2 regions of the Paenarthrobacter nitroguajacolicus genome follow, and region 1 is predicted to be linked to the other one. Evidence: predicted binding sites of a transcription regulator. Region 1 holds the regulator's gene; the other holds the start of a gene.
The links. The regulator LexA, encoded in region 1, represses DNA repair genes until DNA is damaged. The targets are predictions, from matches to a motif close to TCGAACANNTGTTCGA.
Positions count from the first base shown of each region.

Region 2: the regulator LexA is predicted to act here: its motif matches at 2,477-2,492, upstream of ruvA (Holliday junction branch migration protein RuvA).

Region 1 covers NZ_CP073234.1:1,707,840-1,718,108, forward strand. Annotated here, with positions in the region: gene miaA (tRNA (adenosine(37)-N6)-dimethylallyltransferase MiaA) at 1-518, shown strand, start outside; gene dapF (diaminopimelate epimerase) at 565-1,533, shown strand; gene KCX59_RS08295 (class I SAM-dependent methyltransferase) at 1,514-2,128, opposite strand; gene hflX (GTPase HflX) at 2,645-4,207, shown strand; gene KCX59_RS08305 (ATP-dependent DNA helicase) at 4,200-6,260, shown strand; gene lexA (transcriptional repressor LexA) at 6,266-7,009, opposite strand; gene KCX59_RS08315 (LysM peptidoglycan-binding domain-containing protein) at 7,358-7,717, shown strand; gene KCX59_RS08320 (histidinol-phosphate transaminase) at 7,796-8,914, shown strand; gene hisB (imidazoleglycerol-phosphate dehydratase HisB) at 8,961-9,587, shown strand; gene hisH (imidazole glycerol phosphate synthase subunit HisH) at 9,584-10,269, shown strand, end outside.
Region 2 covers NZ_CP073234.1:2,658,881-2,669,149, forward strand. Annotated here, with positions in the region: gene secD (protein translocase subunit SecD) at 1-59, opposite strand, end outside; gene yajC (preprotein translocase subunit YajC) at 174-557, opposite strand; gene ruvB (Holliday junction branch migration DNA helicase RuvB) at 701-1,777, opposite strand; gene ruvA (Holliday junction branch migration protein RuvA) at 1,770-2,414, opposite strand; gene ruvC (crossover junction endodeoxyribonuclease RuvC) at 2,518-3,096, opposite strand; gene KCX59_RS12630 (YebC/PmpR family DNA-binding transcriptional regulator) at 3,162-3,917, opposite strand; gene pdxT (pyridoxal 5'-phosphate synthase glutaminase subunit PdxT) at 3,921-4,622, opposite strand; gene KCX59_RS12640 (Mur ligase family protein) at 4,725-6,056, shown strand; gene KCX59_RS12645 (type 1 glutamine amidotransferase) at 6,053-6,826, shown strand; gene KCX59_RS12650 (CapA family protein) at 6,830-8,095, opposite strand; gene KCX59_RS12655 (M3 family metallopeptidase) at 8,169-10,181, shown strand.

The DNA.
Region 1 (10,269 bases):
GGCTTGCGCCGTTGCGGGCCCGCCTCGAGGAAGTCGATCCCGTCTCGGCTGCCCGCCTTGGAGACGCACGACGCGTGATCCGGGCATTGGAAGTGCACAGTCTCACTGGCCGCCCTTTCAGCTCGTTCATGCCACAGCGCGAGTATTTCCAGCCAGCACTCCAGATCGGCCTGGAGGTCGATCGGGAGCAACTTCGGGAACGTCTGGGACTGAGGGTGCATCGGATGGTAGATGCAGGGCTCCAGCAGGAAGTCGAACGACTCGACGCCGTCGGTTTGAGGAGCGGCAAGACAGCTTCGCGCGCTTTGGGATACGCCCAATTCCTTAAGGTCCTGGACGGCGGGATGACTGCGGATGCCGCCGCCGAGGAAACCATCGTGGCAACCAGGCAGTTTGCACGGCGCCAGCTGACATGGTTCCGGGCCGATCCACGAATCACTTGGCTCGACTGGCAGGATCCGGAGCTTGTGGCTAAGGCAGCCAATGCTGTCAATGCGGCCAGCGCGCCCACGACCTAACCGCTGCAATTTCTGGCCGCACAGCCGTGGCAGGTAGCCTAGATCCATGGACGAAACCGCCGCAGTTCCCGCCCCGCAGCCCGCAACTGCCGGTGCTCCAGTGCCACTTTCCAGCCTCGCCGGGCTGGAGTTCTCCAAGGGTCACGGAACGGGCAATGATTTTGTCCTCATCGCTGATCCCGGTGACGCCCACGAGATCACGGCCGAGCAGGTCGCGCAGTTGTGCGACCGCCATGTGGGCATCGGGGGTGACGGCCTCATCCGGGCAGTTCCTTCCCGCTTTCTCCCGGAAGGTCGTGTCGCCCTTGAGCAGGATCCCGAAGCCGAGTGGTTCATGGATTATCGCAACGGAGATGGTTCGCTCTCCGAAATGTGCGGCAACGGCGTACGCGTTTTCGTCCATTTCCTGATTGCGGAGAACCTGGTGAACCTGGGGCCCGGTCAGACGCTCACCATCGGCACTCGTGGCGGCGTCAAAAAGGTTGTAAGGACAGTCAACGGTTATGCCGTGGATATGGGCCCATGGGAGTTCATCTTCCCCCGGGAGGCCACCAGCAAGGCCATGGATGCGCTGGTAAGCGCTGACGGCCTGGAAGTGGCAAGGCCCGGTCTGTCAGTTAGTATGGGCAACCCTCACACGGTAGTTGCCCTCGCAGAACTCAGCGAGCTTTCAGCCACACAATTGTTCAAGCCCCCCGTGGTGGATCCCAAGCCCACAAACGGAACCAATGTTGAGTTCGTGGTTCCCGCCGAGCCCCTGGTGGAGGACGGCGTAGGAACCATCACCATGCGCGTTCACGAGCGCGGCGTGGGGGAGACGCAATCCTGCGGCACAGGCGCGTGCGCCGCCGCCGTCGCGATTCGTCACTGGGCGGGTGATACGGCTCCCAACGACTGGCACGTGAAGGTACCAGGCGGCGTCGTAGGTGTGAAGTTCTTCCCTGGCGCGGGAGGCCGCGAGCATGTTGAACTTAGTGGCCCAGCCGTCATCGTGGCTACTGGGACGCTTTCCTGACACGGATGATCCTGAACGTCTTGGATGTGCTCTCACGGGAGACCGTGTAGGAGCTGTCCAGTGCGGTGGACAGCCACCGCTGGAGGGAATCGGAGCCCAGGTTCTTCTGGACAACCAACCAGGCGTTACCGCCCGGTGCCAGCCGGGGCAGCCACGTCAGCAGCAGGGTATGCAATTCGTCTTTTCCGATGCGGATGGGCGGGTTGGACCAGATGGTGTCGAACTCGACGGCGGGGTCTACCTCGTGCGGGAGGCTGGCAGTGACGTTGGTGAGGCCGAGCGCCGCCGCATTCTCATTGGTCAGCGTGATGCAACGCTCATTCACATCCACCGCATGGACCTTGGCATGTGGTGCCATCAGCCCCAAGGTGAGGGCAATCGGACCCCAGCCGCAGCCGATGTCCAGCAGGTGACCCTTCGGTGACGGCGGTGGAACCTCGGAGAAAAGTACTGCCGTGCCCTTGTCCACGCCGTCGGGACTGAAGATTCCCGACGAGGTCTGCAGCTGGCGCGTGGCTCCTGCGAGTTCCACAGTGAGTGGCTTGCGGGTGAATGGTCCGGCCGGTTGGGCAGTGAAATAGTGTGCAGACTCCATAATTTGCCAGATTAGTTGGCTATCGTCGGCTTGGGAAACCGCCTCCTTCGGCAGCAGGTTTGACAATGGCTGCTAACGTGGAACGCATGTTCTTGATCTTCGAGTAATCAGCCCACAGACACCGGAGTCATCCGGCGTTTGACGGTACCGCCCGCGACGCAGGCCCACTTGGCATTTCAGCCCGGCAGGCCTTTCCGCCCGGCAGGTCCCACTGGCTCAGTCCGGCAAATCCAGTATTTGGAGCCGGACGCTCTGAAGACTTCGCCCCGCACCCTAGTGGACAGCTGTATCCATCCGGCTAAACGCGTAGGGCAGGCAGAGCATCCTCACGTTGGCCAAGGACCCTCCCCGCGGAATCAATCACGCCACATTCCAGCAGCCCCTGCCTCCGAAAGGCACCGACTGCCCAGTACACAGGAGGCCCTTTTGGCCGATGTCCGTCAGCCCAGCGCGAATAGCGCCCCATCGAGCACGAAACCGCACTATTCTGGAATTGCCGAACAGTCTAAGGAGACCATGACCACCCAGAAGCACTCCGGATCCGATTCCGACGCCCAGGACATGAGTCCTGAACAAATCCAGGCCGTCATCGACCGGATTCTTTCCAAGGATGTACCTGCGCAGGCATCCGACGACAACGACGCCAACGGTGTGTTCGGCAAGGCGCAGGCGATTTCCACGCTGGACCGTGAACACAGTATCTACGACGGTGACCAGGAAGATTTGGCTGAACGCCGCGCCCTTCGCCGTACCGCAGGACTGTCAACCGAACTTGAAGACGTCACTGAGGTCGAATACCGACAGTTGCGCCTGGAGCGCGTCGTACTGGCCGGTCTGTGGACTGAGGGGACTCTCGCGGACGCTGAGAACTCCCTCCGCGAGCTGGCGGCACTTGCAGAGACCGCCGGATCCGAGGTGTTGGACGGTTTGGTTCAGCGCCGGCAGAAGCCGGACCCCGGGACCTTCCTTGGTTCCGGTAAGGCCCAGGAGCTCAAGGACATCGTCGCTGCCACGGGCGCAGATACTGTGGTTGTGGACACTGAGCTCGCGCCCTCGCAGCGACGCGGCCTCGAGGACATTGTGAAGGTCAAGGTAGTTGACCGCACCACGCTGATCCTGGATATCTTTGCCCAGCACGCAAAGAGCCGCGAAGGCAAGGCGCAGGTGGAGCTCGCACAGCTCGAGTACCTGCTCCCGAGGCTTCGCGGTTGGGGTGACTCCATGTCCCGCCAGGCCGGTGGCCAGGTGGGTGGAGCAGGCGCTGGAATGGGTTCGCGTGGTCCTGGTGAAACCAAGATCGAACTTGATAGGCGCCGAATCCGCACCCGCATGGCCAAGTTGCGTCGCGAAATCGCCGCGATGAAGCCTGCGCGTGAGACCAAGCGTGCCAACCGCCGTCGTAATGCGGTTCCGTCTGTTGCCATCGCCGGGTACACGAACGCTGGGAAGTCGTCCCTGCTCAACCGCCTTACTGACGCAGGTGTCCTGGTGGAGAACGCCTTGTTCGCCACCCTGGATCCCACAGTCCGTAAGGCGCAAACCCCGGACGGCATCGGCTATACCCTCGCAGACACCGTTGGGTTCGTTCGTTCACTCCCAACCCAGCTCATTGAGGCTTTCCGCTCCACGCTGGAGGAAGTTGCGGATGCGGACTTGATCCTCCACGTGGTGGATGCATCGCACCCCGATCCTGAGGGACAGATTGCAGCGGTAAGGGCCGTTTTCACCGAGGTTGATGCCCGCAAGGTTCCCGAGATCATCGTCCTCAACAAGGTGGACGTCGCGGATCCCTTCGTGGTGGAGCGCCTCAAGCAGAAAGAGCCCCGGCATGCTGTTGTGTCCACCCGCACGGGCCAGGGCATCGCGGAGCTGCTGGAAGACATCAGCCGGTCCATTCCCCGGCCCGGCGTGCGCCTTGAACTGCTCATTCCCTACGACCGCGGGGAAATGATCAGCAAATTGCATAGTTCCGACTCGGAAATCCTCAGCACTGAGCACGAGGAGAACGGGACCCGGGTAGTTGTCATGGTGCGCGAAGGCCTGGCCGCTGAACTGGAGCCATTCGTCAGTAATGGTTGAGAAGGTGGCGGCGGACGCCGTCGAATCGGTGGGGGAGAAGACCACCCTCGAACTGTTGGATCGGGCTGTTGCCGGCATGGGCGGACAAAGCCGTGCCGGCCAGCACGAAATGGCCAAGCATGTCACCCGGGCCATCGAGACCGGGGAGCACCTGCTGGTCCAGGCGGGAACGGGAACAGGTAAGTCGTTGGCTTACCTGATTCCGTTGATCGCCCATTCCATGGACAGCGATAAACCGACTCTCGTGTCCACCGCCACCCTGGCACTCCAAACCCAAATCGTCGGGCGGGACCTTCCCAGGCTGCTGGAGACCATCAACCCTGCCCTTGAGCGCCCGGTCAATGTGGCGCTCGTCAAGGGCAGGGCAAATTATGTGTGCCTGCAGAAGCTCGAAGGCGGGTTCCCCAGCGAAGAGCCCTCCGAAGGGCAGCTGTTCTCCCTCGGCGAGGACACCAGCGTGCCCCACTTTGCTGCTTCCATGGGCGGTCCGCAATCACAGCTGGGTAAGGAAGTAGTCCGTCTCCGGGAATGGGCGGAGAAAACCGCTACCGGCGACCGCGATGAACTCATGCCAGGGGTCACCGACAGGGCCTGGCGTCAGGTATCCGTAACGTCCATGGAGTGCTTGGGCGCCCAGAAGTGCCCCGTAGCAGAAGAGTGCTTCAGCGAGCTGGCACGCTCACGGGCGGGTGAAGCCGACGTCGTGGTCACCAACCACGCAATGCTGGCCGTCAGTGCCTTTGAAGGCCTGGCCGTGCTGCCTGAGTACGACGTCGTGGTGGTTGACGAGGCGCATGAACTTCAGGACCGCGTGACCGGTGCTGTTTCAGGCCAGTTGTCGGTGGCCATGGTTCACGCGGCGGCATCAAGTGCACGCAAACACACGGCCATTACAGTGGATGCGCTCAACGCTGCCGCGGAGCGCTTGGATATGGCCATCGCCGGGGTGCCCAACGGGCTGTTGCCCAACGGCCTCAACGACGAACAGCTGGATTGCCTGGACCAGTTAAGGGACGCCGCCCGCGCTGCGCTCTCCGATTCGAAGACAGATTCATCAAACGCAGTCGACGGCGGACGGCAGCTGGCGCGGTCACGGCTCATGCTGATCCTGGAATTGTGCGAACGCATGCTGGCCGCCAAGGAGAACCGCGAAGTCGTATGGTTCTCCAGGAACAGCACGTTCGACCCGCAGCAGGGCTATTCCCAACCGGACGAGACTGCTCCCGCCTTGATCAACATCGCCCCGCTCAGCGTTGCCGGACGGCTTCGCGAAGGTCTCTTCGCCGGCCACACGGTGGTGCTGACCTCCGCCACGCTGGCCATCGGCTCGGCTTTCGAACCGGCAGCAGGTGGCCTCGGCCTCATCGGCGACGGCGCCCCGAGCTGGACCGGGATCGATGTGGGTTCGCCCTTTGATTATCCCAAACAGGGTGTCCTGTATGTGGCCAAGCACCTCCCAAAACCCGGTCGTGGTACTTCCCCCGAGGCGCTCGACGAACTGGAAGACCTCATTCGCGCGTCCGGCGGGGGAGCCCTGTGCCTGTTCTCCTCACGGCGTGCGGCCGAAGAAGCAGCCGATGCCATGCGGCTCCGATTGGACGTGGATATCCTCTGCCAAGGCGAATCCACTATGGCGGCCCTCGTAAAGCAATTCGCGGATGAGCCAGACACCTGTCTCTTCGGAACCATGTCACTGTGGCAGGGCGTAGACGTTCCGGGGGGCTCATGCCGCTTGGTTGTCATTGACCGCATTCCGTTCCCGCGGCCTGATGATCCCCTGATGACTGCGCGCTCCCGCGCAGTGGCGCAATCAGGTGGGAATGGCTTCATGGCCGTATCGGCGACGCATGCTGCCATTCGACTGGCGCAGGGTGCTGGCCGCCTGATCCGTTCGACAGGAGACAAAGGAGTAGTTGCGGTGCTCGACTCGCGGCTCTCGACGGAACGCTATGGAGGCTTTCTGCGTGCCGCCCTGCCGCCGTTCTGGGCAACGACGGACCGGGGAGTGGTCCGTGGCGTTCTGGAGCGGCTGGGCTCGGCTAAAGCCCCGTAGGTCGCCTAGAGGGACCGCAGTACCGAAACTACCTTGCCCATGATGGTGGCTTGATCGCCCAGGATGGGTTCGTACTGGGTGTTCTGCGGGAGCAGCCACGTATGGCCATCCCGCTGGCGGAAAGTCTTTACGGTTGCTTCGTCATCCAGCAGGGCAGCAACGATGTCGCCGTTGATGGCGTCATTCTGGCGGCGGACCACAACCCAATCACCGTCACAGATGGCGGCGTCAATCATGGAATCGCCGGCCACCTTCAACATGAACAGTTCCCCATGCCCCACAAGTTGGCGGGGGAGCGCAAGTACGTCTTCCACCGTCTGGTCAGCCAGGATCGGTCCGCCGGCGGCGATCCGGCCCACCAGCGGGACCATGGCGGTATCACTGGCACTGGCCAGCTCCGTTACGGCAAGGCCGCCCGCGCTGCGAAGGGTGGTGGGCGCTTCCACGCCCGGAATGGTGCCACCATCGAGCGTCAGCGGCATCAGGACTTCCATGGCGCGGGGCCGCTTGGGGTCCCTGCGCAGGTAGCCAAGTTTCTCCAATTGGGACAACTGGTGAGTAACGCTGGACAAACTGGCCAGGCCCACGGTGTCACCGATCTCGCGCATGCTGGGCGGGTAACCGTTGTCATTGACCGACCGCTGGATGGTCTCCAGGATCTTTTTCTGCCGCACAGTCAGGCTCTTGGGACTCTTTTGAGGCTGCTGGCTCCGCAGGGGTGCCCCGCCGCCTGTGGCTTTCGCTGCCATGTTCGCCAATGCCTTTCCATTCCGCCCGAAACTAGCCCGGGGTCGTTGGGTCTGCAAAAAATGTCAGACCCTCCTGTTCCACTGAAACAGTGCTGTTTCTTCACTCAAACGTAGGGCAGGCACAGGCGTTTATCAAACATTTGTTCTAGCGAGTCTCGACACCGTTCGTTGATAAGTGCTAAAAATGTCATAGCAAGGTTCGAATATGTGTTCTATAAACCTGATGCTGGAGCCGGATGTTCGAACAGAGTGTTCGAACATCCGGGATCAGAGGACGGGAACGCAAAGAATTGGCCGCCAAGCTCCGGGCACCCCGGAACCTGGCAATAGCTCAGAAGGGCTCAGCTCATGTCCGCAGTCACTACGTTCGCTGATTTCCGCACCACTCAGGCACCCGCTCGCCTGCGTCTCACCCGGCGGGGACGGATTGTCTTCTTCGGCATCCCGGCAATGCTGTTGGTGGCGGCGCTGCTGACCCTTGCCGGTTTCATCAACTCCCCGGCCAAGGCCTCGGACTCCCAGTCCCAATTGCGACCGCCCGTTGCAGTCACTGTAACGGTCCAGCCGGGCCAATCACTGTGGGGCATTGCCGGCGCGGCCGCTCCGGAGCGGGACCCGCGTGACGTGATCGCGGAGATCATCCAGCTGAATGACCTCCGCGGCGGCCGCATTCTGCCCGGCCAGCAGCTGTTCGTCCCTGCAAACTGAGTCGTCCACCATCCGCAGGAACCGATCGCCCGGCGTCACAGTTAGTCGGCAGTCCGGGCCGCCCCTTAAACTGTGATGGTGAGTGACCAGCTTGAGCGACTTGACAGACTTCCCCTCCGGACCAACCTGCGTGGACTGAGCCCCTACGGCGCACCGCAGCTTGACGTCCCCATCCTGCTCAACGTCAACGAAAACACTCATGGCGTCCCCGCGGATGTCCAGGCCGCCATCACCGAGGCTGTCGCCGCTGCGGCCACAGGGCTGAACCGCTATCCGGACCGTGAGTTCACTGAACTACGGGTAGCCCTCGCGGAGTACCTTGGCCACGAACTTTCTCCGGACAACATTTGGGCCGCCAACGGATCCAATGAAGTCCTGCAGCAAATCCTCCAGGCATTTGGTGGACCGGGACGCAAAGCGCTCGGTTTCCCGCCCACGTACTCCATGTACCCCCTTCTGGCGAGTGGCACGGACACAGAGTATGTCCGCGGCGTGCGTGCTGACGACTACGGGCTGGACGCCGAATCGGCCGCCGCGCAGGTTCGGGAAACGGGCGCCAACATCGTGTTCCTGTGCTCACCGAACAACCCAACCGGTACAGGGTTGGGCTTGGACGTTGTTGAGGCCGTCTACGAGGCCGGCGAAGCGAGCCAGGCCATCGTGATCGTGGACGAGGCGTATCACGAGTTCGCGCACGACAATACTCCGAGCGCCTTGACGTTGTTGCCAGGACGCGAGCGGTTGATCGTCTCGCGCACCATGAGCAAAGCGTTCGCCCTTGCGGGTGCCCGGCTCGGCTACATGGCGGCAGCCCCGGAAGTCACAGACGCAATCAGGCTGGTCCGCCTTCCTTACCACTTGTCTGCCGTCACGCAGGCAACGGCGCTGGCTGCGCTTAACCACCGCGAAGCCCTTATGGCCGACGTCGAGGACATCAAGGTACAACGCGACCGGATTGTGACTGAGCTGCTTCGCATGGGCCTCAAGCCCGCGGCCTCCGACTCCAACTACGTCTTCTTTGGCGGCCTCGAGGAGCCACACAAGATTTGGCAGGGCCTGCTCAATGCCGGCGTGCTGATCCGCGACGTCGGCATCCCTGGGCATTTGCGTGTCACCGCCGGAACCGAACCGGAAACCACCGCCTTCCTTGAGGCCTTGGAAGCACTGCTGGACGGCACGGCGCCGCAGCGCGCCTAAACTTGTCCATAGACCCAACCCACCCTCCGTGTATAAGGACGTCCCAATGAGCGAAACCGGCACCACGCCGACCGCTGCCCGCACCGCGCGCATGGAGCGCACCACCAGCGAGTCTTCAGTCCTGGTGGAGATCAACCTGGACGGTTCCGGTGTCTCGGACATCAGTACCTCGGTTCCGTTCTACGACCACATGCTGACGGCACTGTGCAAGCACTCCCTGATCGACATGACGGTGAAGGCCACAGGCGACACCCACATCGACGCGCACCACACCGTGGAAGATGTCGCCATCACTTTTGGCGAGGTCCTGCGGACGGCATTGGGCAACAAGGCCGGAATCCGTCGCTTCGGCGAAGCAACTGTTCCTTTGGACGAAGCGCTGGCGCACGCTGTCGTGGATGTTTCCGGGCGTCCTTACCTGGTGCACGGTGGTGAGCCGGCCGGGCAGGAGTACCACCTGATCGGTGGACACTTCACGGGCTCGCTGACACGCCACGTTTTTGAAGCCATCACGCTGCATGCCGGAATCTGCCTGCACATGAATGTCTTGGCTGGCCGGGACCCGCACCACATAGTCGAGGCCCAGTTCAAGGCTTTTGCCCGCGCTTTACGTGCAGCCGTGGAATCCGATCCCCGCGTGGAGGGCATCCCTTCCACCAAGGGCGCACTATGAGCGGCCAGTTTCTGAAGAATGGAGCGGTGGCTGACGCCACTGCATCCGTGAAGCCGGAGTCGCCCGAAGGCAAGCCCACTGTCACTGTGCTGGACTATGGATCGGGCAACGTACGGTCTGCCGTCCGTGCTCTTGAGCGCGCTGGCGCCCACGTCGTTCTGAGCTCCAAGGCTGAGGACGTGCTGAACGCTGACGGCCTGGTGGTGCCCGGGGTTGGTGCCTACGAGACGGTGATGAAGGAGCTTAAGTCCGTCGATGCCATTCGCATGATTGGACGCCGGGTTGCTGGTGGCCGCCCCGTGCTGGCCATCTGCGTCGGCTTGCAGGTCCTCTTCGAAGCCGGCGTAGAGCACGGCACCGAATCCGAGGGTATGGCCGAGTGGCCGGGCAAGGTTGAACTCCTTCCCGCTCCGGTAGTGCCGCACATGGGCTGGAACACCGTGGACGTACCTGAGGGCTCAAAGCTGTTCGCCGGCGTTGAGCAGGAACGTTTCTACTTTGTGCACTCCTACGGTGTCCAGGAGTGGAACTTCGACGTCGTTCAGCCCCGCATGGCTCCTCCCATGGTCACCTGGTCCGAGCATGGTGCGCGTTTCATTGCTGCTGTCGAGAACGGCCCACTCTGCGCTACCCAATTCCACCCGGAGAAGTCAGGCGATGCCGGAGCCCGGCTCTTGCGAAA
Region 2 (10,269 bases), 950 kb from region 1:
ATTGCTCCAAGCCAGGTCAGCACCCTGCGGGCTGAGTTTTTGGGGCCGGTCCGTGCCATTATCGATCTTCCTGTTATCGCCGGACAGCCGCCGGCCGACGCTGGTGAGCGTCTGCCGGCGGCTCTCCGCTGCCGTAGAAGTTGCCTTGCGCGGTGTCGCCGCGACTGACGGTGCTAGTTGTCCTTCTTGTCCTCTTTGTTGAGGCGCGCGATGGTTTCGTCCGGTGTCTCGACGGCGGCAGGAGCCTCAGCCTCCGCGGCGGTCAGGGAAGAAGCGTCATCCGGGACAACCGGTGCTTCCTCGGGGGTGGATTCGACCACCTTGGTGACTGCCTGGCGGTGAACCGTTGCCTGGTTACCCGGGGAAAGTTCGATGACGACCTTGTTCTCGGCTTCGTCGATGGACACGATGCGGCCAAAGAGACCGAAGCTGGTCATGACGTCAACACCAGGAGCGAACTTGGACTGCATTTCAGCCTGCTGCTGCTGGGTCTTCTTGTTGCGGCGGAACATCATGAAGACAAAGAGTCCAAGCATGACGAACAGCAATATGGTCATTGGATCCACAGGGAAGTTCCGTTCTGTACTTACGTTTTGGTTCACGGCAACGTCCCTGGCAGATCCGCATGGCGGGCATTGATCAAGGACTCGAACGTGCCGAGCGTCATACCAGTCTAGTGGGAAAAGCTGAACAGAGCGTGTTAACCGACCGTATCTATGCTTTCGGCGTGGTTTTCGTCCTCACCGAACAAGGCGAGGGTCTCTTGGCCAAAGACTCCGGCCGGTACGGCGTAGCCAAGGTGGGTCCAAGCCGACGCCATCGCGATTCGACCCCGCGGAGTACGTCCCAGAAGTCCCTCGCGTACAAGGAACGGTTCAGCCACGGTCTCAACCGTTTCGGGTTCTTCACCGACGGCAATGGCCAATGTGGACAAGCCAACAGGGCCACCGTTGAACTTGGTTATGAGGGCTTCCAGAACGGATCTGTCCAGCCTGTCCAAGCCACGCTCGTCTACTTCGTACATATCCAAGGCAGCTGACGCCGAACGGGCGTCGATTTGCTCGATGCCATGAACAAGCGCCCAGTCACGGACACGGCGCAGCAGCCGGTTGGCTATACGCGGCGTTCCCCGGGAGCGACCGGCGATCTCGGTGAAACCCGCGGAGTTTACCTTCAGGTCCAGAAGCCCGGCAGAACGGCGGAGGACGAGTTCGAGTTCGGCCACCGAATAAAACTCGAGGTGCCCGGTGAAACCGAATCGGTCCCTCAAGGGCCCCGGAAGGAGTCCCGCGCGGGTGGTGGCACCTACCAGGGTGAAAGGCGGAAGCTCCAGGGGAATTGCAGTTGCGCCTGCTCCCTTGCCCACCACGATGTCCACGCGGAAGTCCTCCATGGCCATGTACAGCATTTCTTCTGCAGGCCTGGACATGCGGTGGATTTCATCGAGGAACAGGACCTCGCCCTCCGAGAGCGAGGAAAGGATGGCAGCGAGATCCCCGGCGTGCTGGATGGCCGGACCGCTGCTGATACGCAGCGGCGCGTTCATCTCCGCTGCAATGATCATGGCAAGTGTGGTCTTACCGAGTCCGGGAGGTCCGGACATCAACACGTGGTCGGCGCTGCGGCCACGCATCTTCGAAGCCTCAAGCACCAGGGCAAGTTGCTTGCGGACCCGATGCTGTCCTACGAAGTCGTGCAGGTTCTTGGGGCGGAGAGCAGCCTCAATGACCCGCTCTTCCGGTTCCTCTCCCCCGCTGACGAGTGACTGCTCAACCACGGCTGCCTACACGATTGCCGGCGCGAGCCCCGTCCTGGCCAAGCCAGCGCAACGTAGCCCGAAGTATTTGGGCCACGTTTCCTGCGTCTACGAGTTCCGGCGAATCGGCCATCGCTTTGTCGATACTGCCGTTGGCGTCTTTCTCGGACCATCCCAAACTGGTCATGGCTGCGACGACCTGCGGCTTCCATTCTGCGTTCGGGGCCGCGGCGGGAGCAGCACCAGTGCCGGTTCCATGCGGAACCAACTTCCCGGCCAGCTCGAGGACAATACGGCCGGCCACCTTAGGGCCGATGCCCGGCACCTTGGTGAATGCCTTGCTGTCACCAGTGTGAGCCGCCACCCGGATGGCTTCCGGTTCGTGCACGGCGAGGACGGCCAAGGCCAAACGGGGCCCAACCCCGCTGACGCTGAGCAGGACGTCGAAAACTTCGCGTTCGTCGTCGTCGGCAAATCCGAACAGCGTGAGTGAATCTTCACGGACGATCATGGAAGTGAAGAGCTTGGCTTCGGTTCCTGTTTTGAGGTGGCTCAAGGTCTGCGGTGTGGCGAAGACACTCATTCCCGCACCGTTGAGGTCGATAACAGCGGTGGACAAACCAACGTGGGCTACGGTTCCACGGAGAAAACTGATCAAGACCCGGCTCCTGAAATACTGCCTGCTCCGTTGCCGTGAAAACTGCGGCCAAAGCGGACTATCCGAACATATCTACGAATACCCTAGCAAGAGCGGCAGACAATCACCGTTTGCGGCGCGCTTTTGCTTCGGCTTCGGCCCACGCTTTCTGCGCGGGAGTAAGTCCGGCCTTGCCGTTGGCGCCACCGGCTGAGCCCATGCCACTGCCTGCGCGCCACGCGTGGGTGAGGGCCAGGGCCAGGGCGTCGGCAGCATCAGCCGGCTTGGGTGGAGCATCCAGGCGCAGAATCTTGGTCACCAATTTGGTGACCGCATCCTTGTTGGCAGTGCCGCTGCCGGTAACTGCGGCTTTCACCTCGGAGGGTGTATGCATGGCGACCGGGATACCCCGGCGTGCTGCCGCCACGATGACGACGCCCGAAGCCTGGGCTACGCCCATCACCGTGCTCACGTTCATTTGCGAGAAAACACGTTCGACGGCGACGACATCCGGCTTGTGCAGGTCCAACCATTCGTCGATTGCCTGGGCGATGACCAGTAAGCGCTTGTCCAAGGTCAGCTCGGCGGACGTGCCCACCACTCCGACGGCCACCATGGTTGCCCGGCGGTTCCGCTCAATGTCCACCACACCGATGCCGCAACGGGTGAGGCCCGGATCGACTCCCAATACGCGAAGAGTCAAGTCCGGGCCTTCCTGATGGCTGTAAGCCTGATGGTTGTCAAAATTGATGCGCTGCGCCCACCCGATTACTCGGCGTCGAGGGCAGCCTGCACTTCCTCGCTGAGGTCCGCATTGCTGTACACGTTCTGGACATCGTCCAGGTCTTCCAGCGCATCCACGAGCTTCATGAACTTCTTGGCGCCGTCAACGTCCAAGTCAACCTGCATGGACGGAACGAATTCGGCTTCGTCAGTTTCGTAGTCGATGCCGGCTTCCTTCAAGGCGTCACGGATGGCCTGGAGATCGGAGGGCTCGGAGTGGATTTCCCAGTTTTCACCGCTGTCCTTGACTTCCTCGGCTCCGGCATCAAGGACAGCCATCAGGATGTCGTCTTCGCTAAGGCCGTTCTTGGGCAGGACAACAACACCCTTGCGGGCGAAGAGGTAGCTCACGGAACCGGGATCGGCGATGGTGCCGCCGTTGCGCGAAATCGCCAGTCGCACCTCGGAAGCGGCACGGTTCTTGTTGTCGGTCAGACATTCAATCAACAACGCCGAACCCTGGGGACCGCGGGCTTCGTACATGATCTCGGTGTAGTCCACCACTTCACCGGTGAGGCCCGCACCACGCTTGATGGCGCGGTCGATGTTGTCGTTGGGTACCGAAGTCTTCTTTGCCTTCGTGACGGCGAGCTCAAGGCCCGGGTTGCCGGCAAGGTCCGGTCCGCCCATGCGGGCAGCAACTTCGATGTTCTTGATCAGTTTCGCGAACGACTTTGCACGCCTGCCGTCAATGATGGCTTTCTTGTGCTTGGTGGTCGCCCATTTGGAGTGGCCTGACATGCTTTACGCTTCTCCTCTGATCATTCGAATAAAGAGTTCATGCACGCGTTTCTCTCCCGTCACTTCCGGGTGGAAGGAGGTGGCCAGCAGTTGGCCGGAACGCACTGCAACAATTCTAGCCACTCCATGCAAAGTAGCCGTGTGGCTGGCGTGGTCGGGATCAACCTGGGCAAGGACTTCCACGCCCGGACCAACACGTTCCACCCAGGGGCCGCGGATGAATACCGCGTGAACGGGATCCACACCGGATTCACCGGCACTGAAATCCAAGCCCTTGAAATCGAGGTCGGTTTCAAAGGATTCGCGTTGTCGTCCGAAGGCGTTGCGGCGGACCGTAATATCCAGGCCGCCGAAAGTCTGCTGGGGATTTCCGTCAAGGTCCGTAGCCGGGTCTGCAATTTCATTGGCCAGCAGGATCATGCCGGCGCAGGAGCCGTAGACGGGAAGGCCCTCCGCGATGCGCTTTTGAAGGGGGTCACGGACTTCGAAGATCCGGGAAAGCTTGTCTATGGTGGTGGACTCGCCGCCAGGGATAATCAGGCCGTCGATGTCGTCGAGCTCTGACGGGCGGCGAATACCCACGCCGGTGGCTCCAGCGGCCTCAACAGCGTGGATATGCTCGCGGAAGTCGCCCTGGAGAGCCAGCACGCCTATTCGGAGTCCTGCACCCACGCGTGACGAAGCGTCGGAAAGGGGGTTGGTCATTGGTCCATCATAGTGGTCCAAGCCCTCAGTAACCTTGTGTCCGGCCGTCGGGCGCTGCCGTCAGGCAGGGTTCCATGCCCCGACTGGGATATATTACAGAGCATGCTTTCCTTCAGCGTTCCCCTCGGCAAGCTGGTCCGCACACTGTCCCGGCTCCGGGGCGGAGGCTCAGCTTTTCCCGGCCTGGTGGTCGAGAAGATCGACCCCGGCTTCATGCAGCGAACGCTCGCGTCGCTCCCCCTTGGTGTAGCCGTGGTCAGTGGTACCAACGGTAAAACCACCACCACCAAAATGGTGGTGGAACTCCTTGAAAGCCAGGGCTTAAAGGTCTTCACCAACCGCAGCGGCAGCAACTTCACCCGAGGTGTGGCCGCTTCGCTCCTGGGCGATGTGGACTGGCGTGGACGACTCGATGCGGACATCGCCATCCTGGAACTCGATGAAGCCCACGCCGTGCACTTCGTCAACAAAGTGGAGCCACGCTTCAGCCTCCTGCTCAATGTCCTGCGCGACCAACTGGACCGCTTCGGAGAAATCGACAAGACCGCCCGCTTACTGGAGCACATCGCCTCCAAGACGACGGACACCGTGGTCCTCAACCGGGAAGATCCGCGCGTTGCCCGGATTGCCGCCGCCCTCAACACCCTAGACGCTGTTCACCACCCCGAAATCCGGTACTTCGGACTCGACGAATCGTTGCGGAGCACCTTTCCCAATGATGACGAGATGCGCACCACGGGCATTGGTCCGTCCCCGTCAGGCACCTCTGTTGCCGCGGAAACCGGTGACGATGTAGAACTGCCGGCTGCCGACGTCGTACTCCGCCGGGTAGGCGCCCAGGACGCTGACTTTGAGTTCGACGACGAAACCGTCACCACATCGATGAAACTGCGTGGCGTCTACAACATCTTCAATGCGGCGGCAGCTTTGTCGCTGGCGCGCGCCATCCTGGGAACCGGGCCGGTGGACACGCCCAAACTCGTCAAGGCCTTGGGAGAAGTTGCTCCCGCGTTCGGCCGCGGCGAAAGCCTCACGGTGGACGGCCAGCCCCTGGAGCTGGTGCTTGTGAAGAACCCGAGCGGTTTCCGACTCGGACTGAAGTCCTTCCCCGCCGGCGGATACGCCACCATGATTGCCATCAACGACAACTACGCCGACGGCAGGGACATGTCCTGGCTCTGGGACGTCGAGTTCGAATCCCTGCGGGAAGGCGGCGTGGAAGTCCTCACCGGCGTCCGCGCCTACGACATGGCCCTCCGCCTCCAGTACGACGATGTGCCGTTCGGAACAGTGGAACCGGACATCACCGCTGCCCTGCGGACTTTCATAGACGGCTCGCGAGGCAAGCCCAAGCGCGTCTTCTGCACTTACACCTCCATGCTCGCCATTCGACGTGAACTGGCCAAAATCACCATAGTTGAGGTGGTCTCATGACCTCGGAAACACAGCACTCAGACGTACAGCCGCACTCAGACGCACAGCCCAGCAAGGGAACAATCCGCGTCCTCCAGCTTTACCCGCGGGAAATGAACATCTACGGCGACTGGGGCAACGCCCTGGTACTGAAGCAACGCATCAAGTGGCACGGTTATACGCCCGAGTTGCTCGAATACAACGTGGGTGACGAGTTCCCGGACGACGTCGACATTATTGTGGGCGGAGGCGGGCAGGACAGTGGACAACTGGTCATCCAGGACGATCTCCAGGCGCGTGCCTCGCAGTTGAAGCAACTCGCGGATGAAGGTGCCCCCATGTTGGTGATTTGTGGGCTGTACCAGCTTTTCGGCAAGTTCTTCAAGACCAGCACCGGACCCGTCATTCCCGGCATCGGCATTCTTGACGTCGAAACCCACGGTACTGACGAGCGACTCATCGGCAACGTAACCATGAAATCTGCCGAGTTCGGCGACATTCTGGGCTACGAGAACCACAGCGGGCAGACAACTTTGGGTCCCGGCGTCGAGCCCCTCGGCACTGTCACGAAAGGCGCCGGCAACAACAGCAAGGACGGACATGAAGGCGCCCGTTACAACAACGTCGTAGCGAGCTACCTGCACGGTTCACTGCTCCCGAAGAATCCGGCCATTGCGGACTTCCTGATCCGAACGGCAGCCGAACGCAAGTTCGGAACATTCGTGCCGGGAACGCCCGACGACGGTTACGCCCGCCTTGCGCGCGAACACGCCGCACGCCGGCCGCGGTAGGCGCTACTTTTCCTTGGTGATCAGCAGTTCGTGCGCGCCTGCTGTTGCTGCGCCCATGGACTCAACCACCGCTTTGGTCCGCTGGTAGGTCTCAGCATCGGCCGCGGGTGTAGCGCAGACTCCCTGTGGTGCATCGCTGGCCACGGAGCACCAACGATAGGGATCCCGAACGATCACTGACGGGGCCCAGGCGAGATCCGACGCAGTCCAAACACCTGCTGCGTTCTGGCTGAACTGTGCCCGGACTAGAAGCCCCTCATTGTTCAGGACGTACCACGGGGACAGTTCGGTAACGCCGTTGCCCAGCCCATAGACGATCCAGGTGCCTTTGTAATTCTCGATCGGCAACACCGAGTGGGTGTGGTGCCCGTAGATCATGGTGAACTGGCCGCTGTCCACCAACGCGTGCGCAACTTCCTGCTGCTGGGCATTGGCTTCGCTGGCGTACTCGTCACCGGCGTGCATGACGCCCAGGACAATGTCGGCTCCCAACGCCTTTGCCTGTTTCGCCTTAGCGATCATGGCCGCTGGGTCCAGCTCGTCAACCAACCACGGGTATTCCGGGATTTGCCCGTTGTGGCCATACGTTCCAATGATGACCGCCACCTTGGCAGCGTCCGTTTGGAGCATGAGTATCTCTTTGGACTCCGCTTCCGTCCTGTAGGACCCCGTGTGCTTCAGGCCCGCCGCGTCCAACGCGTCCAGTGTCCGAAGCAAACCTTCAGTACCGCGATCAATGGTGTGGTTGCTGGCCGTGGTGCAGGCCTGGTAGCCGACATCCTTGGATGCTGTGATGATCTGCGGTGGCACGTTGAAGGATGGATAGGCAGAGAACGGCCCTTCCGGGGTTGCAACGGGAGTTTCCTGGTGGCAAATGGCGAGGTCGCTGTTACGAATGTAGCGACGCTGCCCCTCGAGAAGCGGAACAAACGTATAGCCGGGCTGACCAGCTGCCGCAGCGTCAGCTCTCGCTTGTTGCCAGAGCTGCGTATGGACCAACATGTCGCCTGTCACCGTGATGGAGGTGCAGCGTAGCTCCGGGCAGGCGGGCCCCTTACCTGGGGTAGGGTTCGGTGCAGGGGTGCGGGTTGGGCTTGGGCTCACGTTTGCCGGAGCGGAAGTGGCGCTGCTGCGGTTCCCGTCATCATTTTCCGCGATGACACCGCAGGCGTTCACCGATAGGGACATGACCACGGCACTCAGCACGAGTACCGCCTTGCGAGGACCGAACCATCCCCCGGAAAATGTGATTTTGCCCATGGCTTTCATCCTACGGCGGGAGCTTTGCGGAAGCGGGCGTGCCGCCCTTGAGGACACGATTCTTACGTGAAAGAGTCACTTCATGACTAATCCACTCTTGAGCCCCAGCCCCCTGCCCTATGGGCTGCCGCCCTTTGCCGGCATCTCAGCAGAGCACTATGCGGAGGCTATAGAGGCAGGATTGGCATCGCACCTCCAGGAGATTTCCCGGATCGTGGCCAATCAGGAGCCAGCTACCTTGGAAAACACGGCACTGGCCATGGAGCGGTCAGGGCTTCTCCTCAACAGGGCGGCTGCGGCATTCTTCACCCTGGTTTCCGCGGATGCTTCCGACGCCATCAAGGCGCTGGAGACAGAGCTGTCACCTAAGTTGTCGGCACACCAGGATGCTGTTTACATGAACCGCGCGCTCTACCACCGGTTCGCAGCAATCGATACAACAGACTTGGATGCAGAATCGTCCCGACTGGTGCAGGAGTACCTCAAGGAGTTCCGGCAGTCCGGAATTCAACTGGATGACACCGGGCAACAACGCTTGCGTGAAGTTAACTCCGAACTGTCCCGATTGGGCACCGAGTTTGGCCAGCGCGTCAAGGAAGCCATGAAGTCCGCCGCCCTGCTTCTTGACGACGCCGCTGATCTTGCCGGGCTGCAGCCCGAAGTGGTCACCGGCGCCGCGGAAGCAGCCAAGCTTGCCGGGCATGACGGCAAGTACCTACTGACCTTGATCCAACCCAGCAACCAACCCGCCATGGCGTCCTTGGAGAACCGGACCATCCGCCGTCGTCTATTCGAAGCGTCCCTGGCACGCGGCACCGATGGCGGCGACTTGGATGTCCGTGAACTTGTGAAGGCTACCGCGCGTTTGCGGGCAGAGAAAGCTACGCTCCTGGGGTTTGCCAACTTCGCTGAGTTGGTCGTGGACCAACAGACTGCTCCCGGTTTCAGCGAGGTGGCGGCGATGCTGGGCAAGTTGGCACCTGCTGCTGTGCGTAACGCCCGGAAGGAGGCAGACGCCTTAGCGGAATCCGCCGGACAGCAACTCGAGCCGTGGGATTGGGCGTACTACTCTGCACTTGTCCGAAAGGAAAAGTTCGAGGTGGACGAGCAGGCACTCCTGCCCTACTTCAGCCTTGAAACCGTGCTCAACGACGGTGTCTTCCATGCGGCAACGCAGCTTTACGGGGTCACTTTCCATGAGCGCGAAGACTTGGACGGCTATCACCCCGACGTCCGAATCTGGGAGGTCCGGAATGAAGACGGCAGCGGCCTCGGCCTCTTCCTGGGCGACTACTACACGCGGGAATCAAAGCGCGGAGGTGCCTGGATGAATTCCCTGGTCGAACAGTCCAGCCTCCTGGGAACGCGCTCCGTGGTCATCAACAACCTCAACATCACCAAGCCGGCGCCCGGCGAGCCTACACTGTTGTCCTTGGACGAGGTCCGTACCGTTTTCCATGAATTCGGCCACGCCCTGCACGGCCTCTTTTCCGATGTCACCTATCCGCGGTTCTCCGGCACGTCCGTGCCGCGCGATTTCGTGGAGTACCCGTCCCAGGTCAACGAAATGTGGATCATGTGGCCGGAGGTACTGGCCAACTACGCACGTCACTACTCCACCGGGGAAGCTCTCCCCCAGGACACGGTGGACAAACTCAATGAGTCGTTGTTGTGGGGAGAAGGTTTCGCAACCACCGAATACCTCGGCGCGGCCCTCCTTGACCTGGCGTGGCACGTGCTGTCCGCGTCCGAAGTTCCGGACGACATTCCCGCCTTCGAAGCCAAGGCTTTGGCCGACGCGGGAGTCGCGCACCCACTGATCCCGCCGCGGTATCGCACCGGCTACTTCCAGCACATCTTCGCCGGCGCGGGCTACGCAGCCGGCTATTACTCCTACATCTGGAGTGAGGTGCTGGACGCGGACACCGTGGAGTGGTTCAAGGAAAACGGCGGCCTTACCCGATCCAACGGGGACCGGTTCAGATCCGAGCTGCTATCGAGGGGTAACAGCCGCGATCCGCTGGAATCCTTCCGCTCATTCCGAGGCCATGACGCCGACCTGGCCCCCCTGCTAAAGCGCCGCGGCCTCAACTAAACACAACGACGCCGGACGCTCACCTCATAAGGCGACCGTCCGGCGTCGTTCATAACCTCAAGCACCTCAAGCTGAGGGCAGGGGCGAT